Regions from separate parts of the Corynebacterium sp. ED61 genome, predicted to be linked through region 2. Evidence: predicted binding sites of a transcription regulator. Region 2 holds the regulator's gene; the other holds the start of a gene.
What was found. The regulator LexA, encoded in region 2, represses DNA repair genes until DNA is damaged. The targets are predictions, from matches to a motif close to CGAACANNTGTTCG.
Positions count from the first base shown of each region.

Region 1: the regulator LexA is predicted to act here: its motif matches at 6,804-6,817, upstream of IM764_RS08555 (HNH endonuclease signature motif containing protein).

Region 1 covers NZ_JADGIT010000007.1:56,920-64,746, reverse strand. The annotation lists gene IM764_RS08585 (NAD(P)H-dependent glycerol-3-phosphate dehydrogenase) at 1-297, opposite strand, end outside; gene IM764_RS08580 (NUDIX hydrolase) at 495-1,541, shown strand; gene leuD (3-isopropylmalate dehydratase small subunit) at 1,550-2,137, opposite strand; gene leuC (3-isopropylmalate dehydratase large subunit) at 2,259-3,728, opposite strand; gene IM764_RS08565 (IclR family transcriptional regulator) at 3,903-4,625, shown strand; tRNA gene IM764_RS08560 (tRNA-Glu) at 4,731-4,806, opposite strand; gene IM764_RS08555 (HNH endonuclease signature motif containing protein) at 5,007-6,704, opposite strand; gene IM764_RS08550 (winged helix DNA-binding domain-containing protein) at 6,983-7,827, shown strand, end outside.
Region 2 covers NZ_JADGIT010000011.1:136-7,962, reverse strand. The annotation lists gene IM764_RS09885 (neutral/alkaline non-lysosomal ceramidase N-terminal domain-containing protein) at 1-363, opposite strand, end outside; gene hrpA (ATP-dependent RNA helicase HrpA) at 482-4,573, shown strand; gene nrdR (transcriptional regulator NrdR) at 4,625-5,080, opposite strand; gene lexA (transcriptional repressor LexA) at 5,854-6,621, shown strand; gene IM764_RS09865 (DeoR/GlpR family DNA-binding transcription regulator) at 6,669-7,484, shown strand; partial or broken gene IM764_RS09860 (solute carrier family 23 protein) at 7,515-7,827, opposite strand, start outside.

The DNA.
Region 1 (7,827 bases), on a different contig from region 2:
GGCGTCGGAAGAAATCAACCCCTTCCACTGCTCCAGGTTCTTGCGCAACGACTGCGACGGCACGCCAAACACAACGATCTCCGCATCCTGGAGTGCCTCGGCGGGATCGGAAGTTCCATAGAGACACTCCGGAAGCGCGATATCCCCGAGGTAGGAAGAATTCCGGTGGTTATCGCGAATGTCGGCGGCGACTTCCTCGCGCCGGGCCCACACGGAAACCTGGTTGCCGGCGTCTGCGAAAACCTTGCCCACCGTGGTGCCCCAGGATCCTGCCCCCATCACTGCGACCTGTACCATCCGCTTCCTTCCTCAATCCTGTTCTGTGCGCTCATTATGCGATACTTTGAAACGATAACTGCTAGTTACCGCTCGATGACGACCAAACACCCGCGCGAAGCTGGAAATGCGCGAATACGGTGAGCGAATTTTTGTTCCTGTGACGGCAGCTTAATGAAAAACTGCACTAAACACCTGCTTTGTGAGGAATTGACTCTGTGATCTCCCATTCTGGAATCGGCGATTTGTCCACGTCCCTCGCGCTGTCTCACCACGGCACCGGACACATCAGCCGCATCGGATCCCGCCCGGCTGAGGAATTCGCGCGTCCTACCTTCGCATCAGGCGCAGTGCTGTGGCGTCGACCAGAAGGCTCCCCTGCCGGCCAGGGCGAGGGCTTCACGGACGCTGGCTTGGGTGGAAACGAAGGCATTGAGATCGCAGTGGTTCACCGCCCTCGTTACGACGACTGGTCCCTACCCAAGGGCAAAGTTGACCCCGGCGAGAATTTGCCTGGCACGGCGCTCCGCGAGATCAAAGAGGAAACCGGACTCGATGCCACCCTCGGCTGGCTGCTGGGTTACGTGCACTACCCAGTCAGCTCCCGCACCAAGGTGGTCTACTACTGGACCGCTGAGGTGACCTCGGGAACCTTCGTGGCCAACGAGGAAGTCGATGAACTCCGTTGGGTCAGCTTCGACGAAGCCGCCGAGCTGCTCACCTACGATGTTGACCGCGAAGTCATCGACGCTGCCCGCGGATTGCTTTCCCTGGGCTGCGACCGCCGCGTGCTCTACATCCGCCACGCCAAGGCTCACGACCGTAAGGGGTGGGCCGGCGACGACAACCTGCGCCCGCTGACCAAGAAGGGACGCCGCCAGTCCGAAATGCTCGTGTCCACTGTGGAGGGCTACCGCCCCACCCAGCTGGCCAGCGCCTACCCCGAGCGCTGCGTACACACCGCTGAGCCCACCGCTCAGGACCTCGGCTTGGAACTGAACGTGAACCCGCAGCTCGGCGATTCCGGATGGCGCGAAGATCCCAACGCTGCCGTGGATGCCTTCCACGCTGCAACCGCTGCCCCCATCTCCGTGGTGGTTGGCCAAGGTACCGCAATCCCCGGAGTTATGGGACGCATCTGCGCAGATCAGGATATTGAAATCGAGGACATGCGCGTGAAGAAATCCAGCATCTGGGTGCTGCACTTCAGGGGCGACCAGCTGCTGGGGCTGGACTACCTGGCCAGCCCCCTGCCGGTGAAGTAGCTGCGACCCTAGAGGGTCTGTGGCTTAAACGCCGGACGAGACTTCTCGTAAGTCTCGATCTTGTCCTCCTGGCGCAGAGTCAGGCCGATGTCATCCAGGCCCTCCATCAAGCGCCAGCGAGTGTAATCGTCCACCTCAATCTGGAAGGTGTGATTACCCAGCGTTGCGGTGCGCTCTTCCAGGTTGATCGTCATTTCTTGGCCGGGGTTCTGCTCCAGCAGCTTGAAGATCAGCTCGATATCCGATTCCTCCAGCTGCGCCGCGAGCAGGCCCGCCTTGCCTGAGTTTCCGCGGAAGATGTCCGCGAAGCGGCTGGAGAGAACCACGCGGAAACCGTAGTCCATCAGCGCCCACACTGCGTGTTCACGCGAGGAACCAGTACCGAAGTCTGGGCCCGCGACCAGCACGGACGCATTCTCATAAGGCTTTTGGTTGAGCACGAAGGTGGGGTCTTTGCGCCATGCGGCGAACAGGCCGTCTTCAAAGCCGGTGCGGCTCACGCGCTTTAGGTAGACGGCGGGGATTATCTGGTCGGTGTCCACGTTTGAGCGGGTCAGCGGTGCTGCCACGCCGGTGTGGGTAGTGAACTTCTCCATGGGCTAACTCCTGACGGGTGGGAAGTTGGAAATGAGGTCTCGTGTGTTGAGCTATGAGGCGCTGAGCGGGCCGCGCGTAGGTTGCGGCGAGGTTGTTCGCCGCAGGCCCTGCTGTGTTGCCCTAGTTTTGTGCCGACGCCAACGCCGGCTCCAAATCAGCTGGTGAAGACAAGGTGCCACGGATGGCCGTTGCCGCTGCGACAGGAGGCGAGACCAGGTGAGTACGGGATCCCTTGCCCTGACGGCCCTCAAAGTTGCGGTTGGAGGTGGACGCAGAGCGCTCTCCGACATCGAGCTGATCTGGGTTCATACCCAGGCACATGGAGCAGCCCGCCGTGCGCCATTCGGCACCAGCTTCTTCGAAGATCTTGTCCAGGCCCTCTTCTTCGGCCTGCACCTTTACGCGAGCCGAGGATGGAACCACGAGCATGCGCACGTCATCGGCAACCTTGTGTCCCTTGATGACTTCCGCTGCCACGCGGAGATCCTCGATACGGGAGTTGGTGCAAGAACCGAGGAAGACGGTATCGATCTTGATCTCACGCAAGGGGGTGCCGGGCTCGAGGTCCATGTACTCCAATGCGCGCTCAGCGGCGGCACGGTCACTGTCGTTAGTGAAGTCCTCCAGAGCCGGGACAGTCTCTCCCAGAGGCAGGCCTTGACCGGGGTTGGTACCCCAAGTCACGAAGGGAGTTAGGGCTGCGCCGTCGATGTGTACGACGGTGTCGAAGTCTGCGTCGGCGTCGGTCTGTAAGGACTTCCAGTACTCCACCGCGGCGTCCCACTGTTCACCTTGAGGTGCGTGAGGGCGTCCCTTGACGTACTCGAAGGTGGTCTCATCTGGGGCGATCATGCCTGCGCGGGCGCCGGCCTCGATGGACATGTTGCACATGGTCATGCGGGCTTCCATGGACAGCTTGCGGATGGCCTCGCCACGGTACTCGATGATGTGGCCTTGGCCGCCGCCGGTGCCGATCTTGGCGATGATGGCCAGAATCAGATCTTTCGAGGTCACGCCAGGCTGCAGCTCGCCGGAAACTTCGATGGCCATGGTCTTGAATGGCTTCAGTGGCAGGGTCTGGGTGGCCATGACATGCTCCACCTCAGAGGTGCCGATTCCCATGGCGATGGAGCCGAACGCGCCGTGAGTAGAAGTGTGGGAGTCACCGCACACCACGGTCATGCCGGGCTGGGTCAGGCCGAGCTGTGGGCCCACGGTGTGGACGATGCCCTGCTCGATATCACCCATGGAGTGCAGGCGGATGCCGAACTCTTCAGCGTTGTCACGCAAGGTGGAGACTTGGAGACGAGATGTTGGCTCTTGGATCTCCAGCAGGTTGCCGGAGGACACACCGATGGTAGGAACGTTGTGATCCTCCGTGGCGATGGTCAGGTCTGGACGGCGAACCTTGCGGCCGGCCTGGCGCAGTCCATCGAATGCCTGCGGAGAGGTGACCTCGTGGACGAGGTGAAGGTCGATGAACAGCAGATCTGGCCCGCCATCCTGACCTTCGGCGACTACATGGTCGCGCCACACCTTTTCGGCGAGAGTTAAAGGCTTGTCCGTCACGATCTCTCCTCGTTGTCTCATGCAGAGTCTGCTGCATGTTCTGTTGCAGAAGTCTTCTAGTGGATTGCTTGCGGTGACCTAGTGGTTGCCCACAATGCACGGGGCTTGGATGGTTTCCAAAGCTGCCCCAGCCGAGTGACCACAGTTGCGTCTCACATGGCTTGTTCCACTGGATGGAATGTATAGTATCAAATCATGGGACAAAACAAAGACGTGCCCGCCGTAAGTGGCATCCAGGTTCTCGATCGCGCGATCTTCCTCCTCAGCGTGATCGCCAAGGAGCCGCGCAACCTCGCCGAGTTGTGCGAAATCACCGGACTCCCCCGTGCCACGGCCCACCGTATCGCCGTGGCCTTGGAGAAGCATCGACTGATTGAGCGCATGCCTGATAGTCAGTGGACTGCCGGCCCTGCGTTGGCTGAACTTGCTCCTCATTCTAGTTCCCGCCTCGAGGACGCCGCAGAGCACATCTTGCCGCGCCTCATGCAGGAGACTAACGAATCCGTGCAGCTGTATCGGCGCAGCGGCATGGAGCGTGTGTGCATTGCCAACGCAGAACCAACCGCAGGTTTGCGCGATACCGTCCCCGTGGGCACACGCATGACACTCGAGGCAGGTTCCGCCGCGAAGATCCTGGTCGCATACGGTTCTGCCTCTCTGCAAAAAGACGTTCTTCCTACCGCAGCCTTCGACGCTAAGGAACTGGAACGAATTGTGCGCGACGGCGTGTCCGAGTCTTCAGCCGAGCGCGACCCCTCACTTGCCTCCGCGTCCGTACCCATTTTCGACGCCAGCGGCGCCCTGATCGCAGCCCTGTCCATCTCCGGACCGGTTGGCCGAATTGGGGGCGCTCCTGCGGAGCGGTTCGGAAGCCAACTCAAGGAAGCAGCTCGCCAAATCGAAGAGCAGCTGGGTTAAGTTCACGCGCTGCTGCAGCAACCTGAGGTTAATTAGGGGCTAAACAAAGAAAAGTCCCTCTCCGGTTAACGCTTACAACGTTGACGAGAGAGGGGACTTTTCGGTTGGTACCCCGTACGGGATTTGAACCCGTGTTACCGGCGTGAGAGGCCAGCGTCCTAGGCCGCTAGACGAACGGGGCATGTCTATGTAGACATAAATGTTCGTTAGGAACGAGAGGTAACTCTACACAGATTCTTCATTCCGCACCTAATCCGCAGGTGAGGGCAGCTTTATCGCGCGTTCCTCAACTTGCCCCATTTCGTCCCCAGCCTACTTCTGCCCTCAGCCCCTCCAGCCTTACTTCCCAACTCTCACTTTCTTACTTCCACTCCCCAAAAGTCAGTCTCCCACACGCACCCACTTCCGCTCTGCTTTTGCACCCCTCCACCTTCGCCTCGCTCCGTCTTGCAGCTTTCGTCCAGGTGTTCTTGAAGTGGTGGGATTCAAGTTTCGCCGTGGCCGTCTTTGTGGATCGTCAAATCCCGGCGGAATCCATATCACTTTGTCCCCTGTGCTCGGGTCCGCGCTAAGAGTCCACCAACGGTCTCGATTCTTTCTCGAGTCATCCACTCGGGCGTGCATGCGAGGATCAGCAAAGGTCAAATTTTCTAGGTCAGTCATACCTCCTTCTTCCCAGCCCTTGATGTGATGCATGTGGCAGCGAGCAGGAGGTGCAGTGGAGCCAGGTGCCGTCGAACCTCCTTCCTCACCACACAGTGCGAGGTACTGATCCAGACTGCCCAGACGCCGCGACCTGCCTAACCACAGAGTTCTGCCGTTGAGATCCAGAACTTGCAGATAGAAATCTCGCGCCAAAGTCCCCTCGATCAGCTCGTTCATACCGATTTTCATGTTCGTATCAGTCAGTCCGAATCCGCGCCCCTCCAACAACTCACGGAGGTTCACCACGGCCACTATCGAGGTACTGCCCCGCCGCGGTTTCAGTTCAAAGTCGCGTAATGGCGGGATGAATTCCTCATCGCCTTCCTCTTTAACATCCTCTTCAGCCTTCTCCTCAACGTCGCGTCGTCTCAGCCCCTCTTCGCCTAGCCCTTCCTCCTCGTAATTAGAGCTATCGTCCGCCTGCGAGCCCCACTCACCGAACTCCTCCCCGAAAGCGTTGCCAAACTCTTCGCGCAGAGTCTCGCGCTCCTCTCTGGAGAAGCTGTTAAACAACGCAGACTCCAAACAGTCGTGCGCACGTTGCGAAGGGCTCCGTGGATCATCGTTGAAACCGTGATCACTCAATTCGCTGTCTTTGAGCAGCCCACCAGCCGTCGCATGGTCTGCGAGCAGCCTCTGGAACACGGCTGCACATCGCGGGGTCAGACAACCTTTGATGGAGCTCATCCCATCCGCGCCTTGCCGGGAGATCTTGATACCTCGCTTCCGACCGTGATCTTTGGGCTCATACTCGGGCTCCTCCTCTCCAAGTAGCGCCCACAGTAAATCATTCAGCTCGTTCAACACTTCCGGTCCACACTGTTCCGCTAGGTCTGCAATGATCTTGTCTCCGCGCTCCACGAGTAGATCATGCGTTCTATCCGGCATGGATTTGATGGCCTTATCGACCCGGCGAACCCCCTCCTCATTCAGAGTTCCATTCTTCACCAGTTCATGGATTTTAGGCATATATTTCTTCGACGGGCGCACATCTGGCCCTTTCGGCCGATCATCCAAGCGCTCCACCGCCACCATAATCCCGCGAGCCTCCAGCGAGGTAAATCCAAACTCCATCATCAGCCACTGCGGGCGCTTATGTTTGCCCAACGGCATATGTTCCTCGTGCGCGCACACGAACCCCACATCGGCATTAGTCAGCATCCTTCTTGAGGTGGTGACCAGCGCATAGTAATCCGGACGCTCATCTGCACTGATCCGCTCCCACATATCAGCGTTACGCCCTGCCACGCGCGCCGTTACCTCTGCCAAAAGCTCCAGATCCGCCTGAAAGTCCTGCAAACTATCGACGTGCCCCGCGCCAAAATTAGCCGCCGCACTCGACCCCTCCGCGCCATCACATATAGGACTACTCACGTTCATCACCCCCAAATCCCCTCTTATGTCTCAACACGACAACAAGCCCCTGCTGCCGCATCCCCAACTTGCTTCCCGCAAATTTCCTAGCTACAGTTTAGAACACCTGATCTAACCTCCACAACCCCTACCGCCAACTTTCTTCAAAAATTTTTCACGCCCACCATTACGGTCGGTAGCCAGTCCCCTTTCTTTCTCGCCGACGCCAAACTCACCCGCACACAACACCCTTCCCCGCCCCTCACAAACCAATAAACCCACGCACCAGAAGGTCATCGATGCCGCACAACACCACCAAGACCATCTCCCCCGATGAACTCCGCGCACGCCGGTTGATCGCGCAGCTACTGGCCCCCAGCCAGGCCCATCCTCTCCAAATCAACGGCGCCGATAATCCCGTCGCAGCCGCAACAGCAGTCACAGCAGTCGCAGCCGTCACCGAGTGGATGGTCGCCACCCAGTTCCAGCTCCGCAATTCCGGACTAGATGCCCTCGCCATCCGCTCAAACACGGACAAACAGCACGTAGAAGAGGCGATTAAGCAAGGTCACGTTGTGCGCAGCTGGTCCCAACGCGGCACACATCACGCGCTCTACGCGCCGGATGTCAGCTGGGTGACTCGCGTGTGCACGCCACGAGTCCAGGCAGCTTCGAGTAAGCGACGGGCGGGGTTGGGTCTCACGGACGACGCAGTAGACACAGCTCGCACTGCGCTCATCAAGGCTCTCGAACAAGCTCAACAACCGCTGTCCAGAACGCAGTGCTACGAGGTCTTCCGCGAAGCTGGCGTGGATCCCGATGAACAGCGCGGCCCGCACATGCTGCGGCACTTCGGCGGGGAGGGCGAGATTATCCAGGGCCCTCCCCACGGCAATCTGGAATCGTTTGTGCTGCATGACAAGGTGGTTGGTCAGGCGCGTGACGTCGATAAGAAATTGGGACGGGAGCGTGCTATCGGCGAGCTTGCGACGCGCTACATCAACTCGCACGGCCCGGCCACGGCGCAGGATTTCGCGTGGTGGAGCGGGCTTACGGTCAGGGAGGCCAAGGCCGGCTTCGCGGAGGCGCACACCACAAGCACTCCGCCCATCGAAGTGACCTGCGAGAACGTCACCTACTGGAT
Region 2 (7,827 bases):
TGTGCAGTGCACCACTCGCTGCCCGCTATCGGGGTCCACGAAGATGAACGAACGTGCATATTGACGACGCTGTAGCCCAATGGACGATTGCTCCAGCACGGCATACCCATTCATTCCCGCGCCCCACGGCTCTCCAGTCATGTCTGCCATGCCACGGCCAACTTCGAGGGATCCTCCAGATTGCGCCCCGGCGGCTCTTTGGGAGATGGAAGACCACAGCACGCTGCCGCTGATTGCGGCCATCCCAGCGAAAAAGATGCGGCGGGAAAACGGGGAATTGAACACGCTTCCCGCTACCTCGGTGGCTTGAGCCAGAGTGGCTTCGGTGTGCGTGCGGGACTGCCCCATGGTGTCTTTAACCATCAGCGTCGTTCACTTTCTTCGAATTAGATATTCATTAGCTAGGCAATACTAAACAAACGAGAGTCGAGCGTGGGGCGGAAATGAAGAAGCCCGCAGGCCACTTGTTAGAATCTTTTTGGTGAGTACCCCCAATAGCGACAAACCACGACATGACGGACACCCCCGCGGCACGTCCGGTCCCCAACGTCGTAAACGTCGGAGAGGTCGCTCGTCCCGCCCCTCACGCCCCGTGCGCACCATTGGTCCCATTAGCTTTCCGGATCAACTGCCGGTCAGCGAGCGGCGTGAAGAGATCATGAAGACGATCTCTGAAAACCAGGTGGTCATCATCGCGGGCGAAACTGGATCCGGCAAGACCACCCAGATTCCGAAAATGTGCCTCGAGCTCGGTCGTGGACGTTCCCAGCTCATAGGTCATACTCAACCTCGCCGTATCGCCGCCCGCAGCGTCGCGGAGCGTATCGATGAAGAACTCACCTCCTCCAGTTCAGAGAACGCAAAGCTGGTGGGCTACAAGATCCGCTTCGATGACAACATCAGTTCGTCCACCGCCATCAAGCTCATGACGGACGGTGTGCTTCTCAATGAGATTCAACGCGACCGGCTCTTGCGTGATTACGACACACTCATCATCGATGAAGCCCACGAACGCAGCCTCAACATCGACTTCCTCTTGGGCTACCTCAAGCAGTTGCTACCCAAGCGCCCGGATCTCAAACTGATCATCACCTCCGCGACCATCAACCCCCAGGCATTCGCAGAGCACTTCTGCGATGCTGCAGGAAAGCCCGCGCCGATCATCGAAGTGTCCGGTCGCACTTACCCGGTGGAAGTTCGCTACCGGCCGCTGGTTCGCGAGCATCTCAACGACAAGACTGGCGAGATTACGGAAACGGAAGTCGATCCTCTCGACGGTCTCGTGGAAGCCTGCCGCGAACTCGTGCGGACTGGCCCCGGCGATATCCTCTGCTTCTTCTCTGGAGAACGAGAGATCCGCGATGCCGCAGACGCCTTACACGCCGCCTTCCCCCACAACCGGGGCGAGCAGATCGACATACTCCCGCTATTCGGCAGACTCTCCAACGCCGAGCAACATCGAGTCTTCTCCCCTGGTGGTAAGCGACGCATCGTGCTAGCTACCAACATTGCGGAGACCTCGCTGACCGTGCCCGGCATTCATTACGTGGTGGATACCGGCCTGGCACGCATCTCCCGCTACTCCCACCGCACAAAAGTCCAGCGCCTCCCAGTCGAAGAGATCAGCCAAGCTAGTGCAACGCAGCGATCCGGCCGCTGTGGCCGAACCGCAGACGGCATCGCCATCCGCCTGTACTCGGAAGAAAACTTCCACGCTCGCCCGGAGTTCACCGACCCGGAAATTCTTCGCACGCACCTGGCCAGCGTCATTCTTTCCATGATCGCACTGGGTCTCGGGGATATCGACGAGTTTCCCTTCCTCCAAGCTCCCGATAAGAAGTCCGTCCGCGATGGTGTGGCGCTGTTGCACGAGCTGGGCGCGCTGAAGGTGGCGTCGGGAAAAAAGCACCAGGCCGGCGGGCAACAACAACTAACCCAAACTGGCCGCGATATGGCTCGCATTCCCACCGATCCTCGGTTGGCACGCATGCTCGAGGCAGCCCACCACAACAACGTTCTGGAACAAGTCGCGGTGATTGTGGCCTCCTTGAGCATTCAGGATGTGCGGGAACGTCCGCTCGAACACCAAGGCAAGGCGGACCAGCTGCACGCCCGCTTCGGTGCGGACTCGGACTTCATCAGCGTGCTCAAGCTCTGGAACTACCTGCAGCACAATCGTCGGGAACTCAGCGGCAACCAGTTCCGCAAGCTCTGCCAGAGCGAATTCATCCACTACATGCGCTCTCGCGAATGGATGGATTTGGTGCGCCAGCTGCTGACAGTCATCCAGGAACTCTCGTGGAGCATCCCCAACATTGCCCACGTGCGCGACATGGACTTCGACGAAGAAAACATCCATGAAGACGCGGTGCACAAATCAGTACTCACCGGCCTGCTGACTAATATTGGCATGCGGGAAGGCAACTCCAAGCAGTTCACTGGCACGCGCAATACGCACTTCGTCATCCACCCCAGTTCCCAGCTGTCCAAAAAACCACCGCAGTGGGTCATGGCTGCCGAACTGGTGGAAACCTCCCAGGTTTTCGCGCGCACGGCCGGTCCAATTGATCCTGCGTGGGTGGAAACCATCGCGCCACACATGACCAAGACTGTGCATTCCGAACCACATTGGTCTAGCTCTCGCGGCGCAGCGATGGTCCACGAAAAGGTCTTGATGCTCGGATTGCCGCTGGTTGCGGACCGAACCGTCAACCTGGGACGAATCGACAAACCACTGGCGCGCGAACTGTTCATCAGAAATGCCCTGGTGGAAGGCGATTGGACCACGCGCCACAAGTTCTTCCATCACAACCAGGAGTTGTTGAACGAGGCCAGCTTGTTGGAAGACAAGGCCCGCAGGCGGGACATTATTGTCGACGACGACACTCTGTTCCGGTTCTACGATTCCCGGATCCCTGCCTCTGTCACCTCAGCTCGGCATTTCGACGCGTGGTGGAAGAAGGCCCGTCATACCGACGCCGGTTTGCTGGACTTTTCCGCCGATGCGCTAATCGAATCCGCTGAGGGGGCGACAGCCGCCCACGAGTTCCCTGACGTGTGGCAGCAGGGCAGCTTAGAGTTCGAACTCAGCTATGTCTTCCAGCCGGGAGACCCGCGTGACGGAATCACCATGCGCGTGCCACTTCCCTTGTTGGCTACGGTCGATTCCCAAGCCACGCAGTGGCTGGTCAGCGGGCTGCGCAAGGAACTGTGTGTATCGCTGATTAAGAGCTTGCCCAAGCCACTACGCAGGAGCGTGGTGCCCGCTACGGACTTCGCGGAACACGCACTGCAACGTATGACGCCTTTCGACGGAGCCATCGATGCAGCGCTGGCTGATGCGCTTCGGTCACTTGGTGGCAGTGGAATCTCCGCATCGGACTTTGATTGGTCCAAGGTGCCATCCCACCTGCGGATGAACGTGGCTGCCATTGATCGACGAGGCCATGTGGTGGATCAGGACCGCGACGTCGCTGCGCTCCAACAGCGACTCACCTCTCAGGTCACCAACGCTATTGCGCAAGCCGCAGCCCGCAGCCTGGGTTCTGGATCTGATGCGCCCGATCCCGCCGACGCAGCTTCTCATGGTCGCCACGGAAGGCCGAAAAGTGGCGATAAGACTAAGTCCGGGAATGGTCGAGATAAGAATTCTGCGCAGGGTAAACCTGGCGGACGCAACGCTTCAGGACGCGGCGGTGCTGCCACTGGCGGTGTGCTGGCCCGCGCCGCCAACTGGGATGCAGAAAACATAGGGACGGTTCCAGAGACGGTAGAAACCATCGTCGATGGGCAGACTGTGGTGGCCTACCCCGCGATCGTCTCCGTGGACAAGGGCGTGGTGTTACGAGCGTTCCCCACGCCGCAAGCGGCTGCTGCACAGCAGTTCAAGACGGTTTTGACCATGATGACGAAGACGGTAGCCGTCTCGCGCGCACAGATGCTCAAAGGCCTGCCGCTGCGACAGCGCGTTGCGTTGGAGAATTTCCCGTATGTGGGCTTTGACTCACTGTTGGAAGATCTTGTCACCGTGACGTGCAAGAGTATTTTGCAGGAGCACGGACCAGTTATTCGAGATCCAGACCGGTGCGCAGAAGTCATTAACATTGCTCGGAAGCAGGGTGCCACTGGGGTCCGAAAGGCTGTGGTGGAAGTTGCACCTGCAGTTTTGGCGGTTGCGGACATGGCCGAGGAACTAAGGGAGTGGAGTGGCGAGCCCATAGAGGCAATGCGTCAGCAACTGGATTTCTATGTGGGATCTCATGCCGTGGCGCGCCATGGGGTTGCTCAACTTAGGCATGTTCCGCGGTACGTGGCTGCCATGCAGGCCAGGTTGGACCTGATGGAGACTGATCCGGACAAGGAAGAAGTGCTGGACGGGCAAGTCTTAGACGCGGAAAGATACCTGGCTAAGACCCTGGATAGATTGCCTGAGGCGCGAGCGGCTTCTCCGCAGATCAAGGAGATCCACTGGATGATTGAAGAGCTCAGGGTCAGCTTGTTTGCGCAAAACTTGGGTACCGCACGCTCGGTATCTGTCCAGAGGATTAAGAAGGCACTCGACAAGATTCGCTAGGGGTTGTGCTTCAAGGCCTCGGAAGATTCAGTGCTGAGCTCTGCATCTTAGCTAGCTACGGGCGCGGTGAGCGCGGAGTGATTCGATCTCCTGCTCAAAATCCTCTGCGCTATCGAAGGACTTGTACACAGAGGCGAAGCGGAGATAGGCCACTGCATCCAGGTTCCTTAGAGGTTCCAGAATCGCGAGGCCAATTTGGTTGGCCTGCACTTGTGAACCGTGAACAGCGCGAACGTTCTGCTCTACTTCGTGGGCCAGTCTCTTAAGTGCATCATCTGACACATCACGACCCTGGCATGCCCGGCGAACGCCTTTGATCATTTTCTCGCGGCTAAATTCTTCAGTCACCCCGCTGCGCTTAGTAACCAGCAAAACGGAGCGTTCCACGGTGGTAAAACGGGTTTCACATTCGAGACATTCTCGACGACGGCGAATCGCGACACCGCTTTCCACGGTTCGGGAATCAACTACACGCGACTGTTGGGAACTACAAGAAGGGCACAGCACGCCACTCATGCTAGTCCCGATGCAGCGTTTAAAGGAATAGCGGGCTCAAACCCATAGTCAGAACCATGGTCCCCACCGAAAGGGACATACCACCTGGAGAGGTAACGAACTTCTCTACATTCTGCGTCCATCGTTCCAAGAACCTAGATGATGCGTTATCGAACGCTGCAGAAGAATCTTCCACCAGACGCTCGCTCCTACGAACACGCGCTCGTGAAGGAACGATCGCCCTTCCCTGCCCATGGGTGTTCGAACGCTGCGTGGATTCAGGAACTTTCGGAACAAGAAGGTCCGTGAAAGATTCCCGAGGTGGACTGATGGTAGAACCGCTCTGTGCGGGGATCGACGACACGATACGCTCTGCACGTGCAGTACGAACAGAACGGGAATCCGGGCGAGTCAGCGCAGTAGTCATATTGGCCTTCTTTCTTCTCAAACAATCGTCATGAGGACAAACCTCGGTGATTTCATGCATTTGCCACTTCGGCTAGCTCACGCATGTAATTCTCACGACCAGTGCGGCCATCGACTACCTGCGAGCCATCCGAACAGGCACGAAGATCATTAAACTCACCGGCTAGACAACCAGAGTGGATTTAATCGAACACTGAACGCCTTTGGTACGAACGTTCGATTTCATGCCTTAATGGAAAAATAGCACGCCCGTTCTAAACTGTCCATTCATTTTCCAAGCTTTTTCGAACAGATGAACCAGACTAAGTGACGTTGATGAGGTAGGGTGAGAACCACGTCGAAATCTTCAAGGAGCACACATGAGTCCACTTTCTTCCGCCGGAGATGAGCAGCCCGTCGCACCCGAGGCCCGCCGCAAGCCAGGCCGACCCCGTAAGTCCGCAGCAGATAAGGCGGCAAGCGCCAAGGGAAAGGGTCGCGATTCTCTCAGTGAGCGCCAGCGGCGCATTCTAGAAGTCATCACTGATTCCAAGGTGCTGCGTGGCTACCCCCCAAGCATCCGCGAAATTGCAGAGGCCGTTGGTCTGCAGTCCACTTCGTCGGTGTCCTATCACTTGACCCAGCTCGAGGAGAAGGGGCTGCTTCGCCGAGAAGACAAGAAGCCGCGTGCAGTTGATATTCGCGGATATGAATCATCCCCAGGACGGTCTAAGCCAAGCGAAAACGCCACTGAAGCCAGTGATGCGCGCCCTGAAGCCTCGTATGTTCCCGTCGTCGGTCAGATCGCCGCTGGTTCTCCGATATTGGCTGAGGAAAACGTAGAAGCGGTCTTCCCCCTCCCAAATGAACTCGTGGGCAGTGGAGAACTTTTCCTCCTGCAGGTTGTCGGTGAATCCATGCGAGATGCCGGCATCTTCAATGGAGACTGGGTCGTCGTCAAGTCCCAAAAGGTCGCAGAACTGGGCGATTTTGTGGCCGCGATGATTGATGGAGACGCCACCGTTAAGGAATGGCACAAGAACGAAGACGGATTGTGGCTGCTCCCCCACAACGATCTGTTCGAACCAATTCCTGCTGAAGAGGCGGAGATCTTGGGCAAGGTCGTCGCCGTCCTCCGTAAGATCTAGACGAGGTAATCGATTAGCCCTAGGAGAAAGGTCGTCCGCCCATGCCGTTGCGGTCCACTGAACGTCGCCGGCAAATATTGTCGTTGACCGCCGTTAAGGGTCGCGTCACGGTAATTGAGCTCGCGGAGAAGTTTGGCGTCACGGCAGAAACAATTCGGCGCGACCTGGCCACACTCGATGCACAAGGCGGAATTCGCCGAGTACACGGTGGCGCGGTCCCGTCACAGAACTACCGCACGGAATTCACCCCATTCGAATCGCGCGCCCAATCTGCGCTCGACGCTAAACGGCGTATTGCTCGCAGAGCTCTCGAGCTACTTCCGCCTCCTGGCCGCACCTTGTTTCTCGACGGAGGAACCACTACCGCTCTCATGGCAGAAGCTCTCGCCACCTCGGGACTAGAGAGCATCCCCCACGCCCCTACCAGCGGTTATGTTCCTCCCTACAAGCTGATCACGAATTCACTACCCATCGCCAAAACTCTGGCAGATTCCGAATACTTCGATATCCAGCTTCTCGGCGGCAAAGTACGCCCACAGGCGCAAGCGGTCGTAGGCAATATCGCCACCCAAACCATCGCAGTTCTCAGAGCTGATGTGGCATTTGTAGGCACCAACGCTCTTACCCTAAATCACGGGCTCTCCACCCCTGATGAAGAAGAGGGCGCTGTGAAACGCGCCATGGTCACACACGCCGAGCACGTCATAGCCCTCGTAGATGCCACAAAGTTCGGGCTGGATTACTTAGTCAGCTTCGCTGCTATTGAAGACATCAGCACCGTTGTCACTGACCTACAACCACACGAGTCCTACGTCGCCGCACTAGAGAATGCTGGAGTTTCTGTAGCCTTCGCTAAAAAGTAGCCACCCGGTATTCAGCAGTCGCCACCACGACTATTCCGCGCGTGCCGTATTGACGTATCGGCCTTCCCCCACGTGATCGTAAAGCCAACGCATCACTGGATAGCCCACAATGATGCCAACCGAACCCCACGCAATGCCCTCCAGCTGAACGCTGCCTACCGTCAACGTTAGATTTCCAATGCCGGCGATGATGGCGACGGATGCCGCTGTGAGATTGACTGGATCCGTGAGACGAACGTTGTTGTCCTGCCAAATGCGCACTCCCAGCAGCCCAATCATTCCGTACAAGACGATCGTTGCCCCACCCAATACACCGACTGGAATCGTCAAGATGGCAGCCCCG